DNA from 4 places in the Pseudalkalibacillus sp. R45 genome. Region 4 is predicted to be linked to each of the others. Evidence: riboswitches for the same ligand, from Rfam matches in the RefSeq annotation. Region 4 holds a riboswitch; each other region holds the start of a gene.
The links. Region 4 has a riboswitch for S-adenosylmethionine ahead of ACTWQL_RS07565 (sodium:solute symporter family protein). Riboswitches for the same ligand answer to the same signal wherever they lie in the genome.

Region 1 (7,430 bases), on a different contig from region 4:
CTGGTCATCGGAATTTTTGTTTACAAACAAATTACTTGGAGCAAGTTGAGGGAAATTCTTGTTTCCTCTGTCGTGATTACCTCCACGATCTTATTCATCATCGGGACAGCATCATTATTCGGAATGGTGTTGACGAGAGAAAGGGTTCCACAAAATATTGCTGAAATGTTCATGGCATCAGATTTATCACCAATTATGATTTTGCTTCTCGTTAATTTGTTTCTTTTGCTCGTCGGCACATTCATGGAAACCATCGCGGCAATCATTATCCTTACACCGATTTTGTTACCTGTCATGACGAGTATCGGTGTAGATCCGATTCATTTTGGTATCATCATGGTTGCGAACCTGGCGATTGGATTGGTGACACCACCTGTTGGTATAGCCCTGTTTGTTGGTGCACAGATTGGAAAGACAAAATTTGAACCGCTTGTTAAAGCTGTTCTTCCATTCCTGATCATGATGCTTGTCGATATCCTGCTTATCACTTTCATTCCTCAATTAACACTTGTCGATTTTGTCACACCATAAGTGCAAGACAGTTTGTAGAAAAATCAGCCTAGAGAAAACATAAAGTTTCAAATTGGAAAAGAGTTCTTCAGAGAAATGTCGGGAGGATTCTTTTCCAAATTAGTGATGAAAACGGAGGTTGATTTTATGGAGCATTCTATCTTAAGTACTTTTCCTACAGAAGTGAGCAAAAAATTCCCACAAAAAACGGCACTCTATTTTTATGGAAAAGAAATATCATATGAAGAGTTTAATAGCATGGTTGGAAGGTTGGCAAAAGGTTTAGAGGAGAAGTTCGGAGTAAAATCTGGTGATGTCCTTGCCATTCAAATTACCAATACAGTCGAATACGTCTATGTCTTATTTGCATGTTGGAGATTGGGAGCATCGCTGACTCCAATCAATCCTTCATTGAAAGCGGAAGAGATCAGATACCAACTGGAGCATTCGCGAGCAAAATGCTACTTTTACCAGGATGACATCGAGCAAAAAGCAGAAGAAGCTGTAGAGAGCATAAAAGGGGAGATTGTGTCCATCCGGATAAGTCAATCTCCTGCGATTACCAAGGGTGATTGGAATCTACCAGATGTTTTCTCAAATAACGGATTAGACATGAGAAACGTTGCACACGAAGAGGCCGGCTTGATCATTTATACCTCTGGGACAACAGGTAAACCAAAAGGTGTGCTATTAACCCATTCGAATATTATTGAAATGAGCAAAATGTCGATAAAATCATTCGATCTTACAGCAAATGACCGCTCTTTCTTAATATTACCGCTTTTCCATGTGAACGCCATTATATTTACCTTGACATCCGTGTTGATGCAAGGGGGTAGTGTCATCATCCGGAAGAAGTTTGTTTCCGACGAATTCTTGCCTGCAGTTGATCGATATAAACCCACTTTCACTTCAGGTGTACCGACGGTCTATCGTTATCTAGCAGACTTGCCGGAAGGAATTGAGCATCAATATGATATGTCATCCATGCGGTTTGGTATTTGTGGTGCTGCTCCTGTTTCAATTAGTCTGTTTGAACAGTTCGAGTCTCGTTTCCCATTTAAGCTTATCGAAGGCTGGGGGCTTTCAGAAGGAACATGTGCATCCACGTTGAACCCACTTGATGGTAAAAGGAAGGTTGGTTCAATCGGGATACCGTTGGATAAACAATCCCTGAAGGTCGTTGATGAATCAGGTGAGACGTTGCCGACTGGTGAGTATGGTGAACTGATGGTTAAAGGACCGAATGTTATGAAAGGTTACTTCCGAAATGAAGACGAAACAAGGAAAGTTTTGAAGGAAGGCTGGTTATCTACAGGAGATATCGGTTATCAGGATGAGGATGGTTACTTTTACATAGTCGATCGGAAAAAGGACATGGTCATCAGGGGAGGAATGAACATCTATCCCAAACAAATCGAAGAGGTGATCTTCCAGCTGTCAGACGTTTTAGAGACAGCTGTAATAGGAATTCCTGATGATGTGTATGGTGAGGAAGTAGTCGCTTATGTGGCCCTCAAGGAAGGTTCTATTTTGACATCGGATTTGATTATTAAACATTGTCAGAGAAAAATGGCGAATTACAGATGTCCGAAAGAAGTACACATTATCGATGAAATACCTAAAAATTCAGTAGGGAAAGTGACCAAAGGCGTACTTCGATCTTTGCATTCACCATCCTTGAAACGTTAAGAAGAAAGGATGCATATTCAATGAATAAAAAAGAAATAAAGTACGGTCTTATATTGGATGCTGCAAAAAGTGTCTTTGCTGAAATGGGCTACCACAAAGCGTCGGTGTCAAGAATTGCAAAGAAGGCGGGTATCGGCGATGGGACAGTCTATCTGTATTTTTCCAATAAAGAAGATGTGTTAAAAAAGCTGTTCCATAATACGATTTACAACGAATTTTCCCCAAATGTAGAGAGCTTGATGGAAGGCATCGAGGACCCACGGGTGAAATTATATGAACTTGTCCGTAATCATCTTCATTATTTTGGGAATGACTATGCGCTTTCAAAAGTCATCCAGATTGAGGCAAGGCAATCCAGTTCAGAAATTAGAGAAGCGATGAAAGCGGGAATCAAACGTTATTTCCTATTGATTGAATCGATAATTGAAGATGGCCAAAAGAAGGATGTTTACCGGAAGGATATTTCTAAAAAGACGGCTAGACAGGTTATTTTCGGCTCCTTGGATGAGGTTGTTACGTGCTGGGTGCTTTCAAGCAAGTCTTATCTATTAAGTTCCAAAGTGGATGAAGTATATCGGATTCTCCTGACGGCTATCTATAATTTCTCTTTTATTGAAAACTTGCCATGGACCTTGCAACCTAAGCAATTCTCAGAAACACAAGTGGAGGATATAAAATGAAGGAAGTTGTTATCGTAAATGCAACACGTACCCCAATAGGAAAGCTGAATGGAACCCTAAAAGATGTCTCAGCAAAAGATCTTGCAAAGGCAGTAATGAAATCAACTCAGGCAACAACAGAATTAGATCTCTCTTATCTCGATGAAATCATAGTAGGAAATGTGGATGCTCCGTCCAATACTCCGAACATTGGACGGATCGCTGCACTTGAACTAGGCTGGCCAAAAGAAATCCCTTCCTATATGGTTGGGCAAAATTGTGCATCAAGCCTTCAGGCATTGATGAATGGTATACAATCCATCCAATCTGGCAATGCTCAGGTAAATCTAATAGTAGGTACGGAAAATATGAGTCAAATCCCTTATGTATTAAGGGGAGCAAGAGAAGGGTATAAAATGGGGAATCGCCTAATGACGGATAGTTTACTTGAAATGTTGGTAGACCCCGTTGAAAAGATTTCGATGGGTGAGACCGCAGAAATATTAGCAGAGGAGTTTAAGATAAGTCGCACGAAACAAGACGAGTATGCGTTGGAAAGTAATAAAAGAGCATGGATCGCAAGAGATGAAAGTATAGTCGAGCAAGAACTCACACCCATAGCAGTGAAAGATAAGAATGGATTAGAAAAGGAGATCAAACAAGATGAGTTGTTCTCCCGTGATCTTACACTTGAACAGCTTTCAAAATTGAGACCAGCTTTTAGAAGGAACGGAACTGTTACTCCTGGAAACGCTTGTGGTATGAATGATGGAGCAGCCGCAGTTTTATTGATGAGCAAAGAAAAGGCAGAAGAACTTGGTTATCGACCATTAGCAATAATAAGATCGTTTGCTTCTGTAGGGGTGGAACCTAAACGAATGGGATTAGGTCCTGTTAAAGCGATCCCTAAGGCATTAGAGAATGGGCAATTAGGCATAGGAGACATCGATTTATTTGAAGTAAACGAAGCTTTTGCCGTTCAAACGTTAGCATGTGTTCAGGAGTTAGGTATATCACAGGACAAGCTTAATCCCATGGGTGGAGCGATTGCACTAGGTCACCCTGTGGGGGCGACAGGAGTACGACTTATGGTCACCTTATTAAATGGACTTCGTACATATGACAAGAGGTATGGTGTAGCATCATTATGTGTAGGTGGAGGATTAGGCGGGGCAGTCGTTATAGAAAGGGTCTAGCAGAAGTTGATGTAGATTGGTTTAGAAAAAATTCTTGAAGCGAAATTTGCGACACGAGGTGGAAGAGAATAATAAATCTGGAGGAATAGACATGGCTGGGAGATTTGAAGGGAAAACCGTTTTTATAACGGGGGGCTGCCGTGGAATTGGAAAAGAAATAGGACTACAGTTTGCGGCTGAAGGAGCAAAAGTTGCAATAATAGATGTGAATGAAAAAGCATTAGAGGAAACAGTTACGAAATATAATGAAAAAGGGTATGACATTTATACGAAAGTGGTTAATGTTATTGAAGCCGCAAGAAGTAGAAGAAGCAATGAAAGAAGTTTCGGATCGATATGGAACAGTAGATATACTTGTCAATAATGCTGGTATCGTTCGTGATAATATGTTATACAAAATGACGGATTTAGATTGGACAACTGTGATCAATGTCCATTTGCGAGGTTCTTTCAATGCTGCTCGTGCAGCCCAGAAATATATGGTCAAAAATCAATATGGACGTATTATCAACATTTCTTCGACTTCTGCACTCGGGAACCGAGGTCAAGCGAATTACGCAACCGCTAAAGCAGGTTTGTTAGGTTTTACGAAAACGTTGGCGATTGAATTAGGAAAATTCGGTATCACAGTAAATGCTGTCGCACCTGGTTTCATCGAAACAGAAATGACAAAAGAAACTGCAGAACGACTAGGTATTCGTTTTGAACAATTTGTAGAAGCTAGTGTTGAGCGTATACCTGTAGGTCGTGTAGGAAAACCAGAGGATATCGCAAATGCTGTAACGTTTTTTGCAGATGAAAGATCTTCTTTTGTGAATGGTCAGGTGTTGTTTGTAGCTGGTGGACCAAAGAATTAATTCATATATTTTAGAATATAAAAAATGAGTGTGATTATCCATAAGCTGTAAATATCAATCAAAGACGTGCATGCACAGTTTCCAGAATTTTAAGATACAGGAAAGATTTCATTTAATCAGAACCTGAAGTGGAGGTTAAATTAAAGGTGAGTAATTAGGATTACTCAAATAATCGTGTGGAGTGATGGATCATGGCTCGAAACAAACTTTTGGTACCTGGTGCGAAAAATGCTATGGAGCAGCTGAAAGAAGAAACCGCCAATGAAATGGGGATTCAACCTGGTGCAGATACTACCTCACGTGAAAATGGTGCTGTCGGCGGTCAAATGACTAAACGTCTAGTCGGGATGGCCGAACAGCAATTAAGCAACAATAAACAACAGCAATAGTTTTATGAAAGAGGCCGTTTTACCGGTCTCTTTTAGGTTAATGCCGTTACAAAAAACGTTGCCATTACATAAACTGAATAAATACAAAAATCTTGCTTTACTTCGTCATTTAAACGTGTTAAGATGATAATCAAAATAAAATGAATAATGAAAACTTCTTATCCAGAGAGGCGGAGGGACTGGCCCTTTGATGCCCGGCAACCATCGAATCAATCGCTTGATTGAGGAGAACGGTGCCAATTCCTGTAGGATGGTTAAACATCCTAGAAGATGAGAGGATCGTTACGAATAGATACGACCCTTTTCTTACTGGATGAGAAAAGGGTTTTTTCGTTGCAATGGATACCAGCGAAAAGCTCTCGATAGAAGTTTCGTTATTTTGAAAGGACAGATGAGACATGGAAACAGCTATTTTTGGAGCTGGATGCTTTTGGGGTGTTGAAGCATTCTTTGAAAAATTTGAAGGTGTTGTTTCAACACGCGTAGGTTATATTGGAGGCACTGTCGAAAACCCGACATATGAACAAGTGAAGACTGGAGATTCAGGACATGCGGAGGCAGTCAAGATCCAATATGATCCTGCCTTGATTTCATATAATGAACTACTCAATACATTCTTTGAAGTACATGACCCGACCACACGGAATAGGCAAGGTATTGATATTGGACATCAATATCGTTCAGTCATTTTTTATACAAATCACAATCAAAAAGATATAGCCGAAGAGAAGATCAAAGTATTGACGGAAAAAGCTGTATTCAAGCTTCCGATCGTGACTGAAGTTGAAAAAGCTCCTACCTTCTATGACGCTGAGGAATATCATCAGAAGTATTTACAGAAGAATGGAGCCGTCGCTTGTGGTATGTAAGATTGGATAAGAATGGCATATATATTAACCTTGTTTCACTATCCCCAACAACGGGTAGATTGATGTCGAATAATCTCTTCTAGGAGTATGAAACGACATCATTAAGAGGGGCAAGGTTTTTTATGTTACGTTTACAATACTTTATTCTCGCAACTGGAATCATCATTTTCCTTTCATTATGTATTGCTGCGTTTGATGTTGACTCTTCAAATGGAAGCAAGCAGGGTAAAGGAGATTGGGTTGGTGCTTGGACGGCAAGTATGCAACAACCTGGGAAAGACGGCGTGTCGAAGCAAGGTTTTGAAGATCAGACAATCCGGATGATCATCAATCCGAATATGGATGGTAAAAAGTTGAGGATCCGAATGGCAAATACGTTTGGTTCGGATCCGCTGACGATTGAAGAGGTACATGTTGCGCGTGTGAAAAATGGCGCAGAGACCGTATCTGAATCCGATAAGCAAGTCACTTTTGAAGGAGATCAAAAGGTAACAATTCCTGCTGGGAAAAGGACATTTAGCGACCCTATCCCGTTTAAAGTGAAAAGTGATGAAAAACTGGCTGTAAGTATTTATGTTAAGGAGAAGTCAGGACCAGCAACCTGGCACCCCCGTTCGATGCAGACAAACTATATCTCAGAACCGGGTAACCATGCGTCAAATACGGATGATAAGGCGTTTAAGAAAAAAGAAGAGTCCTGGTTCTGGTTGGACGGTATTGATGTCATACCCGATGCAAAGGTTGATGGTTCCGTTGTTGTCTTAGGAAGTTCTATCGCGAATGGCAATCATTCTAAAATGGATGCAGACCATCGGTGGCCCGATTTTTTAGCCAAAAGGTTCAATGAAGAATCAGAAACGAAGATGTCTGTCCTGAATGCAGGGGTTTCTGCTAATCATTTGATTAATAGTTCTTCTGATAAAGGAGAGAATGCGTTTGCGAGACTTGAGCAGGACGTGTTCAGCCAAACGGGAGTCAAGGCAGTGATTTTGAATCAGGGCCTGAATGACATAAGACATCATCCAGAGTATGATTCAGATAAAATCATCGGAAGAATGCAGGAAATAATTGATGCTTCTCATGATAAAGGCTTAAAAATTTATGGCGGGACGTTGACCCCTTTTAAGGGCTCAGGAATGTACACACCAGAAAAGGAAAACACCCGTAAGGAAGTCAATGAGTGGATCCGGAACAGTGGAGAGTTTGATGGCGTCATCGATTTTGACAAAGCACTAAGAGACTCAGACGATCCAGCACG
Region 2 (7,430 bases), on a different contig from region 4:
TTTGACCGGTTCATTCCGTATGGTGATCGTCCCGAGAACTGGTTGGAACAAACCTGCAATCAGGGAAAGCAGGGTCGTTTTTCCACAGCCGCTCGGGCCGAGGAAAGAAACGAATTCACCTTCCTCGACCTCAAGGCTGATATCCTGTAACGCTGTTGTGACGGAGTCTGTTGAAAAGTAAGCATGGGTGAGTTGATCTATTGTTAAAAAGGCCAAAACCGATCTCCTCCTGTTACTTTGCTACACTTTCAGCGATTTCTGTATTGACCAGCGTGCTATGATCGACTTGCTTAGGCAGTTCACCCGCTTCATCCATGATTGTTTGCAAGTTGTTCCATTCCTCAACGTCGAGAATCGGGTTTGTGGCAAAGCTGTGTTGTTCTTTGTAACGTTCAGTTGAGGATTCAATCAGGTCGATCGGCGTATCTTCAAAGTAAGGTTCGATTACAGCAGCTATTTCCTTTGCACTATGGCTGTCAACCCACTGCTGGGCTTTGTATACGGCCTTAGTAAATCTCTCCACAATGTCTTTGTTTTTGTTGATATAACTTTCTTTTGACATGAAAGTCGTGTAAGGGATTTTACCGGATTCAGTACCGAAGGAAGCTACAACATGACCGATGCCTTCTTTTTCGAACAGGCTGGCAGTCGGTTCGAATAATTGCACGTAATCACCTGTACCAGAGGCAAAGGCATTCGGGATGTTTCCAAAATCGATATTTTGAATCAGATTCATATCTTCATGTGGATCGATCCCATGTTTCTTCAATCCGAATTCTCCAGCCATTTGTGGCATGCCGCCTTTTCGCTGACCGAGGAATGTACTGTCTTTAAGTTGCTCCCAATTAAATGTATCCGTTTTTTCTCGTGCGACGAGGAACGTTCCATCTGTCTGGGTCAGCTGTGCGAAATTGATGACTGGATCCGTCGTCCCCTGGGCATATACGTAAATGGATGTTTCTGAACCGACCAGTGCGACATCTGCACCGTCAGATAAGAGAGTGGTCATCGTTTTGTCTCCGCCCCAAGTTGTGGTAAGTTCAATATCAATCCCTTCTTCTTCAAAAAATCCTTTTTCTATGGCAACATATTGCGGAGCATAAAAGATCGAACGGGTAACTTCAGCAACTCGTACTTTATCATTGGTGGATCCGTTGGAACAGCCAGCAGCCACTAGGCTGATAGCAAAAAGTACAGTCACAGCTCCTATGATATGTCGTTTGATTCCCTTAAGCATTAATATCCCTCCACACACTATAGATGCAATAGTGTATGAAGCGAGTTGAAAATGTGTGTTGGCCTAAACTTGGTTCGAGGTGGTTTTATGGAATATTCATATCGAATTGAAAAAATAAACCGGTTCCCTTCGCCGAATCCAGACATCAAGTTATCTATTGTGACCTACCGTAGTCAGGATTTACGTGTAAAAGGTTTGTTGGCTGAGCCTAAAGTGGAAGGTCCTCTGCCTGGGGTTCTATATTTACGCGGCGGGATCAAACAGGTTGGAAAAGTACGGATTGCGAGGATCGTACAGTTTGCTTCTCAAGGCTTTGTGGTCTTTGCCCCTTTTTACAGAGGGAACGAAGGTGGAGAAGGGAAGGAGGATTTTTGCGGTGAGGATCGGCATGATGCATATGAGGGATTGAAGGTGCTCGAGGAACTCCCATCAACAGATTCAGCCTCCCTCCATCTATTTGGATTTTCAAGAGGAGGAGTGATGGCTTTATTTACTGCTGTATATCATTCGGATCTTGTCAAATCCATCGTCGTATGGGGCGGAGTGACGGATATGAAACTGACATATGAGGAAAGGACAGGTCTTCGTAAAATGCTCAAGCGTGTCGTCGGAGGCTCTGTATATAAATACCCTGAACGATATGAAGAGAGGACACCATTATCTCTAGTTGATGAGATTGTTGCACCAGTATTGATCATTCACGGTGCTTACGATAAGAATGTGTCGATCGAACATGCCTATCGTCTTGAAAAAGAACTGATCAAACATGGGAAATCGTATGAAACCTGGTACTTCGAAGACGATCACCACTTTTCCCCAAAAAAGAAACGCAAAGTGACCCATGAACTGCTGGAGTGGATGAAAAGTCATTGACTGTTTTTTGAAACCATTCATTGGACTGGTCCGTATGCATGGGGAAAGGGGAAATAGCTATGAATGAACAACTTTTTATTGATGTATCTCTGACATCAGAGGATTCTCTTGCTGAAGTACTCTCGCAGATTGTTGACGAAAAACGTGAGGAATCAGGCTCATATGATGTCACTGTACATAATGTCATTCCAGTAGGTCAAAACCGTTTCACAGTAATCTTGAACATCGTTGTCGAAGGCGTGTATGAATGAGCCGTTTTTGGAAATTTGCTTTTGGGTTTACCTTCATCTCAGTCATCTATGGATGGATATGGTTCATGTATGATTTTATCAAATTCAGTTCCTTCAATTTTAATGCTTTTTATTTGGCTTTTGCGATGAGCTGTTTATGGTATGTTACGTTCAAGGACAGAAGGGAATGGTAGACCTGCTGATGATCACGCATACAGGCGACCTTATGTACACGAACCTTATTTAAAAATTAGAGGACACCAGAGACCTTATTTACTGAAAACCTTCATGAATCAGCTTCGAATTTGCCAAATAGCGGAATAGTTGTCCTCTAATTTTTAAAATCACCCTATTTTGTCACAAATAACGGAACAGATGTCCTCTATTTCGTTTCAAACCTAATTGAACAAAAAAAGGAGTGCCCTCGAAAGGATCACTCCTAAGTGATTGAAATTATACAATCGGTCCTGCGTTTTTAATATCTGAACTTGCGTTTTCGAACTTATTGAAGTTTTCCTTGAATTTCATTGCGAGTTCTTTCGCTTTCTGATCATAGGCTTCTGGGTTATCCCAAGTTTTCTTAGGTTGCAGGACTTCACCTGGTACACCAGGGCAGCTCGTAGGGATGTGTAGTCCGAAAATCGGATCAGTGACCGTTTCAGCTGAACGTAACTCGCCTTCTAAAGCGGCTTGCACCATCGCGCGCGTGTGTGTCAAGTCCATTCTCTTGCCTACTCCGTATTCACCGCCAGACCATCCAGTGTTAACCAAGTAAACATCAACATCATGCTGAGCAATTTTTTCACCGAGCATTTTCGCATATCTTTCAGCATGCAATGGAAGGAATGGAGAACCGAAGCAAGTGGAAAATGTCGCTTGTGGTGAAGTGACGCCACGCTCTGTTCCTGCAAGCTTACTTGTATATCCTGATAGGAAATGATACATCGCTTGTTCTTTTGTCAACTTGCTGATCGGAGGCAATACCCCGAATGCATCTGCCGTCAAGAAGATGATCGTATTCGGATTTCCTGCAACGCTTGGTGTTATGATATTTGGAATCGCATCGATCGGATAAGCTGCACGAGTATTCTCTGTCAAAGTCGTGTTGTTGTAGTCGACCAATCGTGTGCACTCATCTGAGACTACGTTTTCAAGGACTGTTCCGAAACGGATCGCATTCCAGATTTGCGGCTCTTTTTCTCGAGAAAGGTTGACGCATTTTGCGTAGCAGCCACCTTCGATATTGAAGATCCCATTGTTTGCCCAACCGTGCTCATCATCACCGATCAGACGGCGGTTAGGGTCTGCAGATAGTGTTGTCTTACCAGTTCCACTTAAACCGAAAAATAATGCAACGTCACCCTCGACGCCAACATTCGCTGAACAATGCATGGAAAGGATGTCTTGTTCCGGAAGCATATAGTTCATAACCGAGAAAATCGATTTTTTGATTTCGCCAGCATATTCAGTTCCACCGATAAGTACAATTCGCTTTTCAAATGATATGATGATGAATGTTTCAGAGTTTGTACCATCAACTTCAGGATCAGCGTAGAAACCAGGTGCTGAAATGACCTGGAACTCTGGGGTGAAGTCGTTTAAATCGCTTTCATTCGGGCGTATGAAAAGTTGACGTGCAAATAGATTATGCCATGCATATTCGTTGATGACTTGCAGTGGAAGTTGATATGCTTTATCCGCACCGGCAAATCCCTGGAATACGAATGTTTCGTCTTTACTTGTTAAGTATTCGATGACTTTTTTATATAAGTTATTGAACTTCTCTTCATCAATCGGCTGATTGACTGAACCCCAATCAATCTTATCTTTTACAGAAGGTTCCAAGACAATGAATTTATCCTTTGGAGAACGTCCAGTATATTTACCCGTTTCAACTTGAAGTGCGCCTGTTGATGTAAGGACGCCTTCATTTCTAGAAATCGCACTTTCTACTAATCTTGGTGTCGCTAAATTCTTGTGTGTTGTTTCTTTACTTAATAACTCATCGGTAAGAGAGCTGAATTGTGCTGTATTCATATAAACCATCCTTTTTCACTTAAAGTTTAAACCAATACTTCGCTTAACTCGGAATTAGTATAACATATTTATTTTAATAATGTATACTATTTTTCCGTATTTGTGACATGTTAAACCTTAATTAGGATATAAATAGGCGTGAGGCTTAATATTGTAAAAATGCTTTGTTAAAAGCATCTCTTAAAATCGTAATTTTACCCATATATTGTGTGCGGAATATCCTCAATTACAGTGGGAATTCCGTTGACATAGTATGGGTACTGCGATATGATATTGCGAGAACGGCTACTCTTATTCCGAGTAGGTGGAGGGACAGGCCCAATGAAACCCAGCAACCGACACCATGATAGAGGTGAAAAGGTGCTAACCTGAAAAATAAGAGGGTGAAAGGTATACAACGAACCACCTTTCCTCTGAACAGGAAAGGTTTTTTTTCGTTCAATAGGCAGAATCCTTTTAAAAAAAGACTGAGAAGAAAATTGTTATACATGCAGCAGTTTTCCTATATATTATGAAACTTTGTTGCACTTTCTCATAAGGAAATGAGTACCGTATCAATTAAAACGATACTTAAAGGTCGTTGAGGAGGTTCCGTAATGGCAAAAAGCAGACGTCTATTCACATCTGAATCAGTTACAGAAGGTCATCCGGATAAAATTTGTGACCAGATTTCAGATGCGATTCTAGACGAAATCCTAGCAAGTGATCCAAATGCGCGGGTAGCGTGTGAAACATCTGTGAATACAGGGCTCGTTCTGGTTGCAGGTGAGATCACGACTTCTACTTATGTAGACATACCGAAAATTGTCCGTGAAACGGTGAAAGGGATCGGTTATACACGGGCGAAATATGGTTTCGATTATGAAACGTGTGCAGTTCTCACATCCATCGATGAACAATCTGCTGATATCGCACAAGGTGTCAACCAGGCTCTTGAAGCAAGAGAAGGGTTGATGACAGAAGAGGAGATTGAAGCAATCGGTGCAGGTGACCAAGGATTGATGTTCGGCTATGCGTGTAACGAAACGCAAGAATTGATGCCGCTTCCCATCTCCTTATCACATAAGCTTAGCCGCCGTTTGACAGAAGTACGTAAAAATGAAGTTGTTCCATATTTGCGTCCAGATGGCAAAACACAGGTAACAGTGGAATATGATGAAAACGGTCACCCGGTACGAGTGGATACGATCGTCATCTCTACTCAACATCATCCTGAAGTAACCCTTGAGCAAATTAAACGTGACTTGAAAGAGCATGTCATCAATCCTGTCGTGCCTTCTGAGTTGATCGATGAGAATACCAAATATTTCATCAACCCGACAGGACGTTTCGTCATTGGTGGCCCACAAGGGGACGCAGGACTAACTGGCCGTAAAATCATCGTCGACACATACGGAGGATATGCACGCCATGGCGGTGGTGCCTTCTCAGGTAAAGATCCTACAAAAGTTGACCGCTCTGCAGCTTATGCAGCGCGTTATGTAGCGAAGAACATCGTAGCGGCTGGGTTAGCTGAAAAATGTGAAGTACAACTCGCTTATGCGATCGGTGTCGCTCAACCTGTATCGATCTCAATCGATACGTTTGGCACTGGCACTGTATCGGAAGAGAAGCTTGTTGAGCTTGTTCGGACGAACTTCGATCTTCGTCCTGCAGGAATCATCAAGATGCTTGATCTTCGACGCCCGATCTATAAACAGACTGCAGCTTATGGTCACTTCGGACGTACCGATATCGATCTTCCATGGGAACAAACGGATAAAGCTGAAACATTGAAAAATAACGCATAAGTATATTAATAAAACCCCAAGTTGCATGATTAGAGTGCAGCTTGGGGTTTTTTGAGTACTGAAATATGCTGAAGTGAATTTCACAAAAATCAACAATAATAAGGTATAACGAGCTCTTTTTTTGAAGGCTCTTTTCAAAAGATTGTAGCTTTCGAGTTATTTTTAAAAAATCACCTTGTGCAAGTTGATTTGGAGAGCAAGGTGCGAGACTCCTCGAAAATGAAAATCGCATTTTCTTCGTGCGATGTAACGCTGCCGAAGCTTTCCTTGTCCTGCGGGATCAGCGTGCCTACTACCTGAATAATCTCCTCGCAAGGCATGCGACGAGGAAGCTCGCTTCGACAGGACTTTCTAGTAGACGCAGGAGCACAAATGCTTCCTTGAAAAGGAGACTCCTGAGATCGCAAGGCGACGAGTGGGCTCACCGCACGCCCCGAGGAAAGCGAGCATCCTGGAGCGGAAATCAACGACTTTTAAAGAAAACTTGGCGAGACCAAGCCTTTTGTAGGTCGAGCCTTAGTTGCCCTTATACTGAAGAAAGAATTTTATACTTTCTTTAAGTGCAAGAGCAACAAAGTTTGCGCAAACAGCCTTCTATTTTAAACGATCAGCAGCACTAGGTCGGATCGTCAATTGATAGACAATCATGATAGAGACGATGCTTAACCAGAAGGTATAGTAGCCGATCTGTGTCGTATACATATCAAGAACCGAATAGGTAGGTTCCATATCAAAAAGATAATCTATCATTTCATTATGTATGACCCAAACTGCGGCAACATAGAGATGCCACCTTTTGATCCGGTAAAATGGCGCGTATAAAAGTCCTTCGATTGCCATTCCCAAATGTGAGAAAATCAGCATATAATTTACCCATGTCAACGAACCGCTAACATATCCTCCGAGTAAATTCATCGCAACAGCCCAAATGCCATACTTGAAAAGAGTAATTGCAGCCAGTGCTTCTAATAAAGGCCAGTTACGCTCTAGCAAAAATGCAATCAATACAAATACGAAGAAAAGGCTGGCAGTTGGACTATCCGGAACGAATGGCAAAAAGTACCATGGCGTCGTTTTCAATTGTTCGGCATACCAGATATATCCGTAAATCGTCCCTAAAATATTGATGATAAGCAGCATCCATAAGACGGAACGATGACGCATTAGCATTAAGATAGTGTTCATGGTCGATCTCCTTAACATTCTGTATCTTTAATTTGTGTTGAAAAAAGCTGACTTTTTCAAGTCAGCTTAGTGTTGGTT
Region 3 (7,430 bases), 310 kb from region 4:
TGTCTCACTTACTGGCTGGCAAGCTGGTATCAAAACGGAAGCTGCACATGGGAATGCAAGGATTCTAGACATCAACAACAAGCGAATCAATGGACACCTGGCCGAAGGAAACATTGTCATAGTTGCTGGATTCCAAGGTTTGACTGATGAAGAGGAAATCGCGACGCTCGGCCGAGGTGGATCTGATACGACAGCTGTCGCATTAGCCGCTTCTTTAAAAGCGGAAAAGTGCGAGATCTATACGGATGTCACAGGGGTATACACAACCGATCCAAGAGTTGTTGGAGGAGCTAGGAAGCTCGAATCGATCTCCTATGATGAAATGCTTGAAATGGCGAACCTTGGCGCGGGAGTATTACATCCTCGGTCTGTCGAATTCGCTAAAAATTACAACGTTAAGTTAGAGGTCCGGTCAAGTATCGAAAAAGAAACCGGCACCATGATAGAGGAGGAAGTTTCAATGGAAGGCAATCTTACAGTGCGAGGAATCGCGTTTGAGAGTAATGTAACAAAAGTGACCGTTCATGGTTTACAGGATGATATCAATACATTAGCAAAGTTATTCACGATCCTTTCAGACCAAAAAATCAATGTAGATATCATCATCCAGAACACCAATGGTAAAGAAGCGACGGATATCTCTTTTTCATTGGATTCAGAGGTGCTCAATCAGGCGTTGGAAGTATTGAGTGAATATCAACCAGAGTTGAATTATGACCATATTACGTATGAAGGTGACCTTGCGAAAGTTTCGATCGTAGGTTCAGGAATGATTTCCAATCCAGGTGTTGCTGCAAAAATGTTTAACGTATTATCTTCTAATGGGATCAAAATCAAGATGGTCAGCACATCCGAGATCAAGGTCTCTACAATCGTGTCTAGCACCACAATGATTTCTGCAGTGGAATGCTTGCATGAAGCATTTGAACTCGAAGAAAGAAAAACAGTCGAAGTTTAATAACTGCTTGATCTATTGCTATACGTGGATTTGGAAAGACCAATCGCAAAAATAATCAAAACATTAAAAAAGATTGTTGACATTCCTTATTGGAATAGTTAGAATGATAATCAAATTAAATCTTATCCAGAGTGACGGAGGGACCTGGCCCAATGATGTCCGGCAACCTGCATGATGCAAGGTGCTAAATCCAGCAAAATGGATTCCCATTTTGGTAGATAAGGTGAAACACTGATTAGCCTAAAAGTCTTCCAAATTGGAAGGCTTTTTTACATGTAAGCTTTGTTAAATAATACTGTTGATATCTTCTAAGTTTGATTGAAGCGAAATTTGCGACACTCCTGCGGGAACAGCGAGTCATACGAGACCTCACAGCGAACTTAGGTTCTTCGACTAAAAACCACCACGTCCTGTGGTGAACGTCGAAGCCACCACATCCTGTGGCAGTGAGCGAGGAGGCTTGCGGATCGCCCGCGGAAAGGGAGCGAATTTCCGGAAAATCAACAATAAAGTATAACAAAGTAAAGATTTAAAGAAACGAAAAGGCTGCTGACTAGACAAACTAGAGGCAACTTTAACCTTTGACCAGGTTAGAGTTGCCTCTTTCTTTTTCACAGAAGAGATTGGAGGGATTGAAATTGGCACAATTATTATCGTATGAAACATGGTCTGACAACAACCTGGAGATCTCGATCGATAATGAAACCAAAGGGGCTTTAAACGTTTTAGAGTGGGCTTATGACTTGTATGGAGAGGATATCATCTATGCGTGCAGTTTTGGTGCTGAAGGTATCGTATTGATTGATTTGATTTCGAAGGTGAATCCTGAGGCGAAAATCGTTTTCCTTGATACAGGACTTCACTTCACAGAAACCTATGAATTGATTGATAGGGTGAAAGCTCGTTATCCCAAATTACAAATTGATCTGAAAAAACCTGAACTGACAGTGGAAGAACAAGCTGAAGCATATGGAGAAAGCCTATGGGAACGAGATCCGAACCGATGCTGCCATATTCGCAAGATTGTTCCACTTACACAAGCATTGTCTGGCCACAAAGCCTGGATATCGGGGCTTAGAAGAGAGCAATCACCTACGAGAAGAAACACGGAATTCATCAATAAAGATGAAAAGTTCCAAGCTATCAAAGTTTGTCCATTGATTCACTGGTCTTGGAAAGATGTCTGGCGATACATTCATACCTATGACCTCCCTTATAACGTCCTGCATGACCAGGGTTATCCAAGCATCGGCTGTGAGAAATGCACCTTGCCGACGGAGGATGGAGCAGATTTACGGGCGGGGCGATGGACGAATTTGAAAAAGACTGAATGTGGTCTTCATCTATCCTGATGAGGAGGATTCTTAGATGATAGTGATCGCGTTTATCGTCGCCTTCTTTTTCGCCATGAATATGGGAGCAAGTGGGGCTGCTGCCTCCATGGGTGTTTCTTACGGGTCAGGTGCGATCAATAGGAAAATCATTGCATTGGCCATATGTGGAACAGGTGTTTTTCTAGGAGCGGTCATTGGTGGAGGTGAGGTCGTAAAAACGATCGGTTCAGGAATTGTACCTTCTGAGCTCATCACGATTCAAACGGCCGTCATCATTCTTGGGGCAGCAACCATATCACTGGCGATTGCAAATCTTATCGGGATTCCGTTATCGACAAGTGAAGTAACTGTTGGATCAGTTGTCGGAGTAGGCTTGGCTTACCAATCTCTGTATGTGGAATCCCTAATGACCGTGGTGATGTTCTGGATCCTGATTCCAATCATCGCTTTCCTGTTTGCGTTGGTAATGGGGAAGTTGATCCAAATCATTCAAGAAAGATATGGTGCTTTCCTTGAGGGGAGATGGAAGAAGTGTTTAACCGTATTGTTGATCATCATGGGTTTTCTTGAAGCCTTTTCAGCAGGGATGAACAATGTTGCCAATGCGATCGGTCCCCTGGTCGGAGCTGGATTGCTCTCAATCTCACATGGAACATTGCTCGGAGGTGCATTCATCGCATTAGGGGCCATCTTCTTTGGAGGGAAGGTGTTGGAGACCAATGGAAAACGTATTACCAAATTCTCACTTTTAGAAGGAAGTGCGATATCAGGCACAGGTGCCGGATTGGTCATCATAGCATCCATTTTCGGCATTCCCGTCCCGCTAACCCAAATCACAACTTCTGCCATCATCGGGATCGGAACGGGACAGAATGGATTTTCGTTCCTGCAAAAGAACATCATTTTGCAAATGGTCAAAGTTTGGGTCGTCTCCCCAGTCTTTTCACTTGTGATTGCCTACGGGATGGTCAAGGTCCTATTAGATAGTGATTTCTACACAATCAGTGTGATCGGAAGTGTTTTCATCGCAACAGTCGGTTCACTGAGTCTGATCAAAACGATCAAAGCAGAAAAACGTACCATACATGAACAAGGAGGAGGAATTTAGTATGAGCACAAGCATTCCACATGGAGGGAAATTGATCAATCGAATCGATATCGCCTTTGATTATGGAACTTTGAAAAAAGAGATCGAATTAGATGCAACCGCTTTGAGTGACCTTGAGTTGATCGCAATCGGGGCGTATAGTCCACTCGAAGGTTTTCTTGGAGAAAAAGACTATGAAAGTGTCGTCAATAATTTGAGACTTGAAAACGGTCTGCCTTGGAGTATTCCGATTACACTACCTGTCAGTGAGGAGAAAGCAGCAGAATTACAAGTCGGAGAGCGGGTCAAGCTCGTGAAAGATGGAACTGTATATGGGGTGATCGAAGTCAGTGAAAAGTACGTTCCCGATAAGCTACGGGAGGCTGTACACGTATACAAGACGGCAGAAACTGCTCATCCTGGTGTGAAAAAACTACTTGAGCGGCCTAATGTATACATAGGTGGCCCGATCCATCTCGTCAAACGCCCAGTCAAAGATCGATTCTCCAATTATTATCTTGACCCGAAACAAACGCGGGAACAGTTTGAAAACCTAGGATGGGAAACTGTTGTCGGTTTCCAAACAAGGAATCCTGTGCATCGTGCACATGAATATATTCAAAAATCCGCTCTCGAAACGGTAGATGGTCTGTTCCTGAATCCGCTTGTCGGAGAAACAAAAGCGGACGATATTCCAGCGGATGTGAGATTGGAAAGTTACGAGGTCCTACTTGAAAATTACTATCCAAGTGATCGAGTGTTTTTAGCAGTATTCCCTGCAGCTATGCGGTATGCCGGTCCGAGAGAAGCAATTTTCCATGCATTGGTCCGCAAGAACTTCGGCTGTACACATTTCATTGTCGGTAGGGACCATGCGGGCGTCGGTGACTATTACGGCACCTATGATGCCCAAAAGATATTCAGTCATTTCACAAAATCAGAATTAGGAATTGAAACATTGTTTTTTGAGCACAGCTTTTACTGTGAAAAATGCGAAAACATGGCTTCGACGAAAACTTGCCCGCACGACAAAGAACATCATGTCGTGTTGTCGGGAACGAAGGTGAGGGAGCTGCTCCGAAATGGATCAACCCCGCCGAGTACATTCAGCCGTCCAGAAGTAGCTGAAGTCTTGATCAAAGGATTACAACGAGAACCGATAACAACATGATCAACAGAAGGAGTGAGATATATGGCAATTCAAGACATTACATGGCATGAAGCGGCTGTATCGAAACATGATCGCCGGCATTTAAATAAACAAACAAGCAGTATTATCTGGTTTACAGGATTATCAGGATCAGGCAAGTCGACGCTCGCAAACGCGGTCGACTGGAAACTTCATGAACAAGGATTAAGAAGTTACGTATTGGACGGAGATAACATCCGTCACGGCTTGAACAAAGGACTCGGTTTTTCAGTAGAAGACAGGCAGGAGAATATCCGTCGGATCGGTGAAGTAGCGAAACTGTTTGTCGATAGTGGGCAATTTGCCATCACAGCTTTCATATCACCTTTTCAGGCTGATCGAGATCGAGTTCGAGAAATGGTCGAATCTGATGAATTCATAGAAGTCTATGTGAAATGTCCATTAGACGAATGCGAAACACGCGATCCAAAAGGACTATATGAGAAGGCAAGAAAAGGGGAGATACCGGAGTTCACAGGTGTAAGCTCCCCATATGAGGAACCAGAAGCTCCTGAACTGGTCATTGAAACAAACCGATTTTCCGTGGAAGAATGTGCTGATCAGGTAATCGGCTATTTAAAAGAAAAGAACTTATTTTAAAGAGGAGGATGCTCGAATGGCATACGAAAAGTTCTGGGCAGACAATGAAAAGCTGAATAAGACAGAGTTGAAGAAGCTTGAGAAAGACGGTCTAGAAATCTTTAAAGATATTCCGTATTACGCTGAAAATGGTTTTGAATCGATCCCGAAGGAAGAGTGGGATTCATTCAAATGGGCTGGCCTGTACTTACAACGGCCTAAACAAGACGGCTATTTCATGATGCGGATCAATGTTCCGTCTGGGGTCTTGAATTATGAACAAGCAGAAACGCTGGCATCGATCTGTAAGGATTACGGTCGAGGGGTATTCGATGTAACGACTCGGCAGGCAATTCAGTTCCACTGGCTGCAAATCGAGAATATCCCGGATATTTTTAACCGACTGGCAAAGGCAGGGTTATCATCTGCAGGTGCTTGCGGTGATATCACACGTAATATTGTCGGCAATCCGCTTGCCGGTATCGATCCGAATGAGTTGTTCGATACAGAACCGATTGTGAGAGAAATTTATGAGTATTTTCAGCACAACAAGGACTTTTCAAACCTTCCGCGGAAATATAAGGTTTCGATCAGTACGAATGTCCACAATGCCTCGAATGCTGAAATCAATTGCTTGTCCTTTACCCCGGCTGTGAAAGAAATCGATGGGGAAGAGATTAAAGGTTTCCATGTAAAAGTCGGCGGTGGTCTGGCAGCAAGACCATATCTCGCAGAAACATTGGATGTCTTTATACGACCTGAAAACGTGAAAGAGACTGCAATTGCGATTACGACGATCTTCAGAGACTTCGGGTACAGGGAAAAACGTCACCGTGCTCGACTGAAGTTCCTAGTAGCTGACTGGGGACCTGAAGAATTCAAGGAAAAATTAGTAGAGTTAACGGGTCCTTTGCCTTCAAAAGGTGAGGATGTCCAGAAGGATTGGAATGCCGGCTACTTCTACGGTGTGCATAAACAAAAACAAGACGGGCTGAATTATATTGGTTTCAACGTACCGGTGGGAAGGTTAGACGCAGATGAAGTTTTAGAGATTGCGGCTATTTCTAAACAATACGGCAATGGGGAGATCCGAACTTGCAACTCTCAAAATATCATCATACCGAATATTCCGGACGAGAAAGTCGATGCGCTTTTACAAGAAAAGATATTTGAAAGGATCACGATCGAGCCGAAGCGTTTCATCGCGTATTCTGTATCATGCACAGGTATTGAATTTTGCAACCTGGCATTAGTGGAAACAAAAGAGCGGATGCGGAGGATTGCGGAATATTTGGATGAACAGATCAGGGTAGATGTCCCTGTGAGGCTTCATATGGTCGGTTGTCCGAATTCATGCGGGCAACGGCAAATTGCTGACATCGGATTACAAGGCATCAAAATGAAATCAAAGGAAAAAGGCGGTTTGATCGAAGCGTTTGAAATCTATGTCGGCGGCACTTTAAACCACGGCGGAAAGTTTAATGAAAAGCTGAAAGGTAAGATTGACGGCGAACACCTTCCCGCGGTTCTAGAAGAATTCCTTACCTATTTTAAAAAGGAAAAACTGCCAGGTGAATCATTCTATGAATTTGTTGGACGACTTGGTATCGAGCCGCTTCAAGAAGAATTGGACAGGATTCTAGGAAATGTGACAGCGAATGTTTCATGATAGGAGTGATATAGAGTGGATTTATACCGGTTTGAAGTGACGACGAAGACGGATGTGATTCCGGTCATCATTGCCGCGGAGAATGACGAGGCGGCATTCCGGCTTGTAGAAGTCGAACTTGAAAAGTATTTTTTGAGATTACCAGAAGTGGATGATATTTCACTATATGAGAAGAAGAAAATCCGAAAGGGAAACGGGTTTGTCCTGCATGAGCAAGAAACGATTTTGAGCGGCAGTTGACCACGTGAAGGAGAGGATGAAATGGGTAAAGTCTATCTAGTAGGTGCCGGGCCGGGTGATCCAGGATTGATCACGGTTAAAGGCATGAAGTGCATAGAAGAAGCAGATGTCATTCTTTATGATCGGCTTATCAATAAAGAGTTGCTGAATTATGCAAAAGAGGATGCGGAACTGATTTATTGCGGAAAACTGCCAGATTATCATTTGATGAAACAGGAAACAATCAATCATTTTCTCGTAAAGAATGGTCTGAAAGGGAAAACCGTCACGAGATTGAAAGGCGGTGATCCGTTTGTATACGGCAGAGGTGGTGAAGAAGCGGAAGCGTTGGCGAAGCACGGATTGGAGTTCGAGATCGTCCCTGGAATCACTTC
Region 4 (7,430 bases):
CGTATCAAGTTGCTTGACGTTTTGTTTCGTAAAATAAAGATAGATCCCCTTGTACACATTGATGAAGAGTACGATCAGGAAAGCAGTTCCTCCAAGAGTGCCGTATTCCGTGAATATGCCTAAAATCAAGTTGTGGGCATGGGGGATATGCTCGTTGAAATGAAGAAGATATTCTTTACCAAATCCCAGTGGTGTCAACCCGAACAAGGCATTTTCCTGCCACAGCTGGATTGAATTTTCCCAAATTTCCTTTCTTCTTATTGCAGATTGTAAAAGATTTTCATTCCGTGGCATCCAGTCCAATATCAAGTTTATATTCAACCCCATAATTATCATCAGGCTGAAAGTCAATATTCTATTCAGGCGAAATAAAAATAATAGGAAAATGACCACCATTGCAGAAAAGCCAGCTCTGGATCCAGTTAAAAAGACAGCATGGATAAAGATCAAAGTTAAAACTCCTTGACCACCTGCCTTGGAATAACAATCTTTTCTCAGGTTTTTTAAACACTCTGCAAGTAGGAATGATAATCCTAAAAGGAGCAATGTCACTGAAAAATTAGGATTGTATGCAGCCCCGATCAACCTCTGGTAATCATGGAACCCCACCTGACCAACCAATGCTGTCCCTCTGATATAGTTCTTGTATGTAGGACTGATCAAAATTTCTTGGAAAGGGTACAAACAGTAGAAGTATACGCCTGCGAATATGGTGATCCATTTATATGCTGAAAAAGTTCTCTCGACACCATCTTTCTGGATTTTTTTATAAATTCCAGTGTAAGCGATGATCAGTGCTGGGACTAAAAAATACGAAAGATCTCCCAAAACAATTGAGGCAAAAAATGATGAAATGAACATACATGCAAGAAGGAAAAGGCCAGGGGTCAACATCATTCCCTCGCTATTTTTCCAAGTCTGGTGCAAATGGTAACTTCCAATGATCAATAGTAACAGAACACCTATTGGGGGGAGTATGAGACAAAGGAAGATACATATTTCCAATAGATGTTTCTTAATGGATGTCAGCGCTGTTTTCGTCATAGATAACCTCGTCAGTTTAAATGATGACTACCTTCATTATATAGGGTTTGTAACCTTACGTATTTTATGTCTGGCTACGAGGGTGTTTTATTAATAAAAAATGGGGATGTCCGAAAAGTGTCAGACACCTTTCGGACATCCCTGTAACCCTGATAGTCCATCAACCTATGCGCCACTCTTTTCGTTCATTTATAATCCTTTCTTTTTCTTTAAAAAAGTTTATGCAAGAAATGAAAAGGCTGGTTGCGATCAACGAGACGACTACACCGATCAATCCATTTTGGTGTAAGAGAGGGAAAGATACAATTGAAAGAGTAATCAGGCCGATAGCGAAAACAAATGTGTAAAATCCAAGACTATTGAAAGAGACACTCCATTCCCATCTCCCAGCGTTTTCAATCAAGCTGATCGTAACAATGGTGATGATATTGAACGTCATCCCTATCCACACTGGATGGACATTCAAATAGAAATCATTGATTGCCCAACCGCTGAGGTGATACCAGAGCAATCCGGAAAATGCGCCTGTAAACAATGAAACCAATGCTGCGCGTTTCGTAACCAAGGGCCAGAAAAGAGCAGCAACTACAGGTGCGAATGTCGCGGAATTGCGGGTCACCCAGGCAACCACATTCCACCATGCAGATTGTTCAGACCGTAGAAGGGCGAAACCGACCATCAATCCTGTCAATACCAATAACGACCATTTTGTATAACGGACAAGCTGAAGTTCGGTAGCTTTAGGGTTCAGAGCTTTTCCGACATCTCGACCAAGACTTGTAGCGCCAGAAAACTGGCAAGGTGCACCCCAGCTTAATGCGGCTGCCCAAAAGCCTAAGAAAAACAGACCAACCAACGGTGCAGGTAACGTTTTCATCAAATAGAGCGGTACTGCAATCAAGCCGCGTGCTTCACCTGGAACAACCTGTGCAGCTGATAATCCGAAAATAACTGCTCCTACAATCAACGGAATACCAAGAAGGGAAGCGTAGAGTAGGCCGCGACGTCCTTGTTCAGGCGTTTTACAAGATAACGCCATCTGAAATGCTGCCTGAGCAAGAATCACATTGAATAAGAATGTCCCGAACCAAGCCAAAATCGTTTGCAGGCCAGCTGTATCCCAGGCTGCATACTCTGGTTTTTCAGTAAATAATCGGTTAATGCCATCTATACCAGGATTAAGGAAGAACGCATACGTACCGATTGCCAGCATGATGAAAAATACGACAACATTGCTCATTTGTGTGAAACCGACAGACCACATACCTCCAAATTGTAAATAGACAAAGAGCAACAATGCAGTCAATGCTACAGATAAAACGAGTGAAACCCCTGTAAATACTGAAAGAGCAGAAGCGAATGCCAGAGCGGTCGCAACTGACCACATCGGAAACGTGAATGCTGTAATCGCTCCAGCCACCCCGCGGACCTTTTCACCATAACGATCACCAAGTAATCCTGAAATGGTAACCAACGCTCTTTTTCTGAATGGTGCTATCAATAATAGAGCGATGATCAAGACATGTACCGTTTCCGCCACGCCATACCAAATAGCTGAAATTCCGGTATGGTAACTGAGTTCTAGAATGGCGATATAGGAAGACCCGGAAAAGAGACCGGTGATACAGACCATGACGAAAAATGTATTGAACCCTCTGCCGCCAACAAAAAAGCCATTTCCATCTCTCGCTCGTTTCCTCGCCACCCGGCTGACTACGATCAATAAAAACGTATAAGCCAATGCAAATCCTATGAACCAATAACCTACTGTTGTCATCCTGTTGCCTCCTTTGTTGTAGTTGAAAAACCGTACATTCAATCCCTTTAAAACAGAAAAAAACCCCTTCCAAGAGGAAGAGGCTGTTTTTCTCTTCCTCATCTGTCAGACATAAAGTCTGTTGGACGTAGCACCTTATTATTTTCAATAGAAAATAACAGGTTGCTGCAGGTTCATAGGACCAATTTCCTCCCCTGCTCTCGATAAGGATGTTTCTCCGTATAAAGTTAACTAATACCCTACAAGGAATACGAACTTTTGTCAATCCATTTTTAGAAGATTTCTATTATTTCTGCATCTAAAAGTTAAAAGGGAACATTATCCAGTTCAGAACCGTATATGAAGTTAACAAATAATGTGAAGGTGATTTATGAAAACGAACTGGAATAAACGTAGTGGTACTATTTTTTTAGTGGTCGTTTTATTGACAGGGTGTGCCGAATCGGAAGAAAAACTCAAAAGTGAAGGTATGATGGATCAGGTTGAAATGAACACAGATCCATATACGGAGTTCAACAGTGATGATGGGGTGGTCTCATTCATAATTTTAAATGATGGTTCATTCTCAGAATCCACTCTTATAAGGATAAAAAGAGATACTCTACATGCCTATAATGAAATAAGAAAGATCACAGGCTTTACTAACAAAGGGCAGGAAGTCTTTATAGAATTGAAAAAAGATAATGGATTGTCTCATTATTGGAACGGTATCATCTATCTGTATAATGTGGATGATGAAAGAGAAGCCTTAGTCCATGAACTTGTCCATGCTTTGTTGGGCTATGATTTTAAAAATGCAGGATATTTCACTCTTGATGGCTTGGCAATGTATTTAGATAAAAAAATCACATCGAATGAACCGGCAACATTTTTTTCTTTCAACAGTCATGAACTAATGAAGTTCTTAAGAGAAGAGGAAATCAATTTACCGATCGAAAAGTTGATCGATCCCGAGATAGCTTTTGAAATGAATGATTTACGAAAACAGATTGAAAATCGTTGGCTTTTTTATGTGCAAACAAGTTCTTTTTCAAAATTACTTAATCGAGACGTACGGTTTAGAAAAATATATGCAGATTTATAATAAGCCCGAGTTGGAATCCTTATTTCCGAAGGTTTATGAGAAAGAAGTAAATGAAATAGAAAAAGAATGGTTGGACTTCATTGAAGTACAGAAAATCAACCAGACACTAATGAAACAGGAAATCCCGATCGGTCTAATGGAAAAATTACAAAAGGATATTGAGGTATAAAGAAAAATTCTCAACTATTAAATGAACATACAGCTTCTTAGGTAGTGCATAAGCGGCCAATTAAATAAACAATTTGGAGCATTTACAGCACGTTCTAGTAGAAATACACTAAGGACTATCAAAGGGTCTCTGATTCCTCTATTTTGAATCCCGATTAAAGGAGCGGATAGTTGTGAAAAAGAAGATAGGTATTGTCGGCAGTGGAACTGCAGGTTTGCATCTTGCTTATGCACTCAGAAAGGATTTCGATTTGACAGTTTTTCATTCTAGTCTTCCAGAAGAAATCCGTAAAGGACGCATAATGTCTACACAGGTACACTTTGGACCTACTCGCTTACGTGAAAGACGGTTCCATATGCCTGAATGGGAAGCGACTCCTCTTCTTGAAAGCATACATATCACAGTTGGGGATCAAAAACTATTTGTCGGCAGGTTGAAAGAATCGGCTTCATCAATAGATCAACGGCTTTACTTTTCCCATTGCATAGAAGATCTTAAAGAAAAAGGTGTAGTTTTTCACTATGCTAAAGTTGATGAAGAACAACTAAGAAAATTGACTAGCGATTTTGATTTAATCATTGATTGTTCTGGAAAATCTGGTCCTCTTTTTTCTTTTCCCCTCAATATACCATTGTCTCCATTTCACCAGCCACAAAGAAAATGTGCAGTAGGATATTTTACAGGGATAACGCCAGAAAAACCTCTAGGTGTTAACGTAACGATCCTTCCTGAGATCGGTGAAATGTTCGAAATCCCAGCAATGACTGAAGAAGGACAGGTCAGCATTCTCTTCCTTATGCCTATTCCGAACCAAAAACTCGATGTCTTTAAAGGTATAAAAAGTGGTGAAGAATTCACTGCCAGAATGAAAGTAGTCCTTGAATCGTTTTTCCCTAATATATATGAACGTGTTGAAGAAGAAAATTTTTCATTATCGGATGAAGGCGCTTTTCTTCAAGTGGCCATCAAACCGGAAATCAGAAAACCTTACTTAACATTTAATGATCGTTTGGTCGTCGGTTGCGGGGATAGTGTGTTTTTGAATGATCCAATCACTGGGCAAGGATGTAACCTTGGCTCATATTGTGCAGAAAAATTGTATGAGACCTTGATTGAAAATAAGGATACAGGTTGGGATAGCCAAGTCGGGGAATCCTATTGGGAGCGTGTAAAACCTTATGTAAAAGAGGTGACAGAGTGGACCAATGCAATGACCCAGCCGATTCCACAACATATCATTGAATTATTAGTTCAAGGAGCGGAGGATCAGTCAATTGCTGATAATGTGGCAGAATGGTTTGCGCAACCAACTACAGCCCACGAAGCCTTTTTTCAAAAGACCAATATTTAAAAGTTTGAATTTATTGCATAAAAAAGAAGCGGTGATCATGCTCGCTTCTTTTTTCTATGTCCCTTATTAATGTAACGTTCTATATACACCGATTACTTTTCCTAGAATAGTGACGCTGTTAAGAATGATCGGCTCCAACGAAGAATTTTCTGGTTGTAGACGAATGAAATCTTTTTCCTTGAAGAACCGTTTGACTGTCGCTTCATCATCTTCTGTCATCGCAACGACGATGTCCCCGTTATTAGCTGACGGCTGTTGCTTGACGATCACCATATCCCCATCATAGATTCCTGCTTCTATCATACTATCACCCTGGACAACTAATGCGAATACATTGTCATCTCCGACCATATGATCTGGTAGAGGGAAATACTCTTCTACATTCTCGATCGCGGTAATAGGTTGACCTGCCGTTACTTTACCGATTACAGGAATATTGATAGATTCACTTTTTGGAATGGTAGTATCCATATCCTCAGTGATGACTTCGATCGCTCTCGGTTTTGTCGGATCTCGTCTGATTAGTCCTTTTTTCTCCAGACGGGACAGGTGTCCATGAACTGTCGAACTTGAAGCGAGTCCGACTGCTTCACCTATTTCACGGACAGAAGGGGGATAACCCTTATGTTTGACCTCGAACTTTATGTAATTAAGTATATCTTGTTGACGGCGTGATAGTTTCATTCTGTCCACCTCTTTTCTCCTCAATTATTGCATTAAGTATATCACTTGTTCGACAAAAACACAAACATAAGTTCGAGAAAAAACTGTTGACAGGAACAAACGTTCTTAATACAATGAAATCAACAAATGAGAACAAGTATTCGTATCGGAGGTTTTTAAGGTGAAAAAAACAAACAGGCAGAACGGTTGGTCTTTTGTTATTGTATTGATAGCTGTAGGGATGATCATGGGCACATATTCTTTTGTGAACGCAAAATCTGATACAACAGAGAATTACATAGATGTTAAGATTGAGGAAGGTGATACTCTCTGGGAATTATCAACGAAGTTCAAAGAGAACCACACCTTTACAACAGATGCTTTCGTCAAGTGGGTCGAAAGCACGAATGGAGTGAAGGCGGAAAAGCTGCAGCCAGGAGACACAGTCGTCATTCCGGTTGAAGCGGACAAGAATCAACTTGCATCCAAGTAATACACTGTGAAGGGAACATATTATGAGAGCACTCATTTATTGCAGGGTAAGTACTGAAAAGGAAACACAGGCATCCTCACTTGAACGTCAGGAAGCTGAACTGAATCAATTAGCCGATCATTTTAACTTCACGGTCGTTGAATCGATCCATGAAATGAAGAGTGGATATGATGTTGATCGTGAAGGGATGCTGCAAGTTTTAGATCTTGCAAAGGATGAAAAAATAGATGTCCTCCTTGTCCAGGATGAAACAAGAATCGGAAGAGGAAGTGCGAAAATCGCGATTCTTCATACTCTAGGTAAGTATGGAGTGAAATGTTTTACAATCAGTGAACAGGGCGAACTCCAATTGACAGAGGCTGACTCGATGGTTCTTGAAATCGTAAGTTTAGTTGAAGATTACCAGCGAAAACTTCATAACGCTAAGATAAAGAGAGGTATGAAGCGCGCTGTTGAGGGTGGATATCGACCTGAAAAGAATCTATCTAACTTGAATCAAGGCGGACGTGATAAGAAAGAGATCCCAACCGAAGAAATTGTTCGTCTTAGAAACTTGGATTTGACGTTCCAGGAGATTGCCACGACTTTACAAGGATTTGGCTATGATGTCTCAAAAGCTACAGTACATAGGCGTTACCAGGATCATCAGAACAATAGTGACCGGACAGATGATTAGAAATATGATTGGAAATACGTTAGAATAAAATAATCAAGTCTTGTAAAAGGAGTATGGCAATGCTATCGAAACAAAAAATAGATCGGATCAATGAACTTGCACGAAAAGCAAAGAACGAAGGTTTAAATAAGAAAGAACAGGAAGAACAACAAAAATTGCGAAAAGAATATTTG

Region 1: linked by a shared signal. The riboswitch ahead of msrA (peptide-methionine (S)-S-oxide reductase MsrA) and the one ahead of ACTWQL_RS07565 (sodium:solute symporter family protein) in region 4 are both predicted to bind S-adenosylmethionine.
Region 2: linked by a shared signal. The riboswitch ahead of metK (methionine adenosyltransferase) and the one ahead of ACTWQL_RS07565 (sodium:solute symporter family protein) in region 4 are both predicted to bind S-adenosylmethionine.
Region 3: linked by a shared signal. The riboswitch ahead of ACTWQL_RS05845 (phosphoadenylyl-sulfate reductase) and the one ahead of ACTWQL_RS07565 (sodium:solute symporter family protein) in region 4 are both predicted to bind S-adenosylmethionine.

Annotation. Positions count from the first base shown of each region.
Region 1 covers NZ_JBQQCL010000001.1:338,518-345,947, reverse strand. The annotation lists gene ACTWQL_RS01810 (TRAP transporter large permease) at 1-531, shown strand, start outside; gene ACTWQL_RS01805 (class I adenylate-forming enzyme family protein) at 658-2,202, shown strand; gene ACTWQL_RS01800 (TetR/AcrR family transcriptional regulator) at 2,223-2,882, shown strand; gene ACTWQL_RS01795 (thiolase family protein) at 2,879-4,057, shown strand; partial or broken gene fabG (3-oxoacyl-ACP reductase FabG) at 4,149-4,914, shown strand; gene ACTWQL_RS01785 (small, acid-soluble spore protein, alpha/beta type) at 5,106-5,303, shown strand; SAM riboswitch class I at 5,459-5,580, shown strand; gene msrA (peptide-methionine (S)-S-oxide reductase MsrA) at 5,702-6,172, shown strand; gene ACTWQL_RS01775 (SGNH/GDSL hydrolase family protein) at 6,295-7,430, shown strand, end outside.
Region 2 covers NZ_JBQQCL010000001.1:90,767-98,196, reverse strand. The annotation lists gene ACTWQL_RS00500 (ABC transporter ATP-binding protein) at 1-216, opposite strand, end outside; gene ACTWQL_RS00495 (ABC transporter substrate-binding protein) at 233-1,237, opposite strand; gene ACTWQL_RS00490 (alpha/beta hydrolase family protein) at 1,325-2,110, shown strand; gene ACTWQL_RS00485 (hypothetical protein) at 2,170-2,361, shown strand; gene pckA (phosphoenolpyruvate carboxykinase (ATP)) at 2,794-4,377, opposite strand; SAM riboswitch class I at 4,666-4,759, shown strand; gene metK (methionine adenosyltransferase) at 4,974-6,167, shown strand; gene ACTWQL_RS00470 (hypothetical protein) at 6,338-6,487, opposite strand; gene ACTWQL_RS00465 (DUF1405 domain-containing protein) at 6,762-7,352, opposite strand.
Region 3 covers NZ_JBQQCL010000002.1:20,729-28,158, forward strand. The annotation lists gene ACTWQL_RS05840 (aspartate kinase) at 1-958, shown strand, start outside; SAM riboswitch class I at 1,078-1,183, shown strand; gene ACTWQL_RS05845 (phosphoadenylyl-sulfate reductase) at 1,597-2,310, shown strand; gene ACTWQL_RS05850 (inorganic phosphate transporter) at 2,327-3,400, shown strand; gene sat (sulfate adenylyltransferase) at 3,402-4,550, shown strand; gene cysC (adenylyl-sulfate kinase) at 4,572-5,168, shown strand; gene ACTWQL_RS05865 (nitrite/sulfite reductase) at 5,185-6,816, shown strand; gene ACTWQL_RS05870 (DUF3906 family protein) at 6,832-7,056, shown strand; gene cobA (uroporphyrinogen-III C-methyltransferase) at 7,078-7,430, shown strand, end outside.
Region 4 covers NZ_JBQQCL010000002.1:335,716-343,145, reverse strand. The annotation lists gene ACTWQL_RS07570 (O-antigen ligase family protein) at 1-1,044, opposite strand, end outside; gene ACTWQL_RS07565 (sodium:solute symporter family protein) at 1,205-2,821, opposite strand; SAM riboswitch class I at 2,917-3,031, opposite strand; gene ACTWQL_RS07560 (hypothetical protein) at 3,192-3,905, shown strand; gene ACTWQL_RS07555 (hypothetical protein) at 3,892-4,074, shown strand; gene ACTWQL_RS07550 (styrene monooxygenase/indole monooxygenase family protein) at 4,247-5,425, shown strand; gene lexA (transcriptional repressor LexA) at 5,492-6,109, opposite strand; gene yneA (cell division suppressor protein YneA) at 6,270-6,581, shown strand; gene ACTWQL_RS07535 (YneB family resolvase-like protein) at 6,604-7,257, shown strand; gene ACTWQL_RS07530 (DUF896 domain-containing protein) at 7,317-7,430, shown strand, end outside.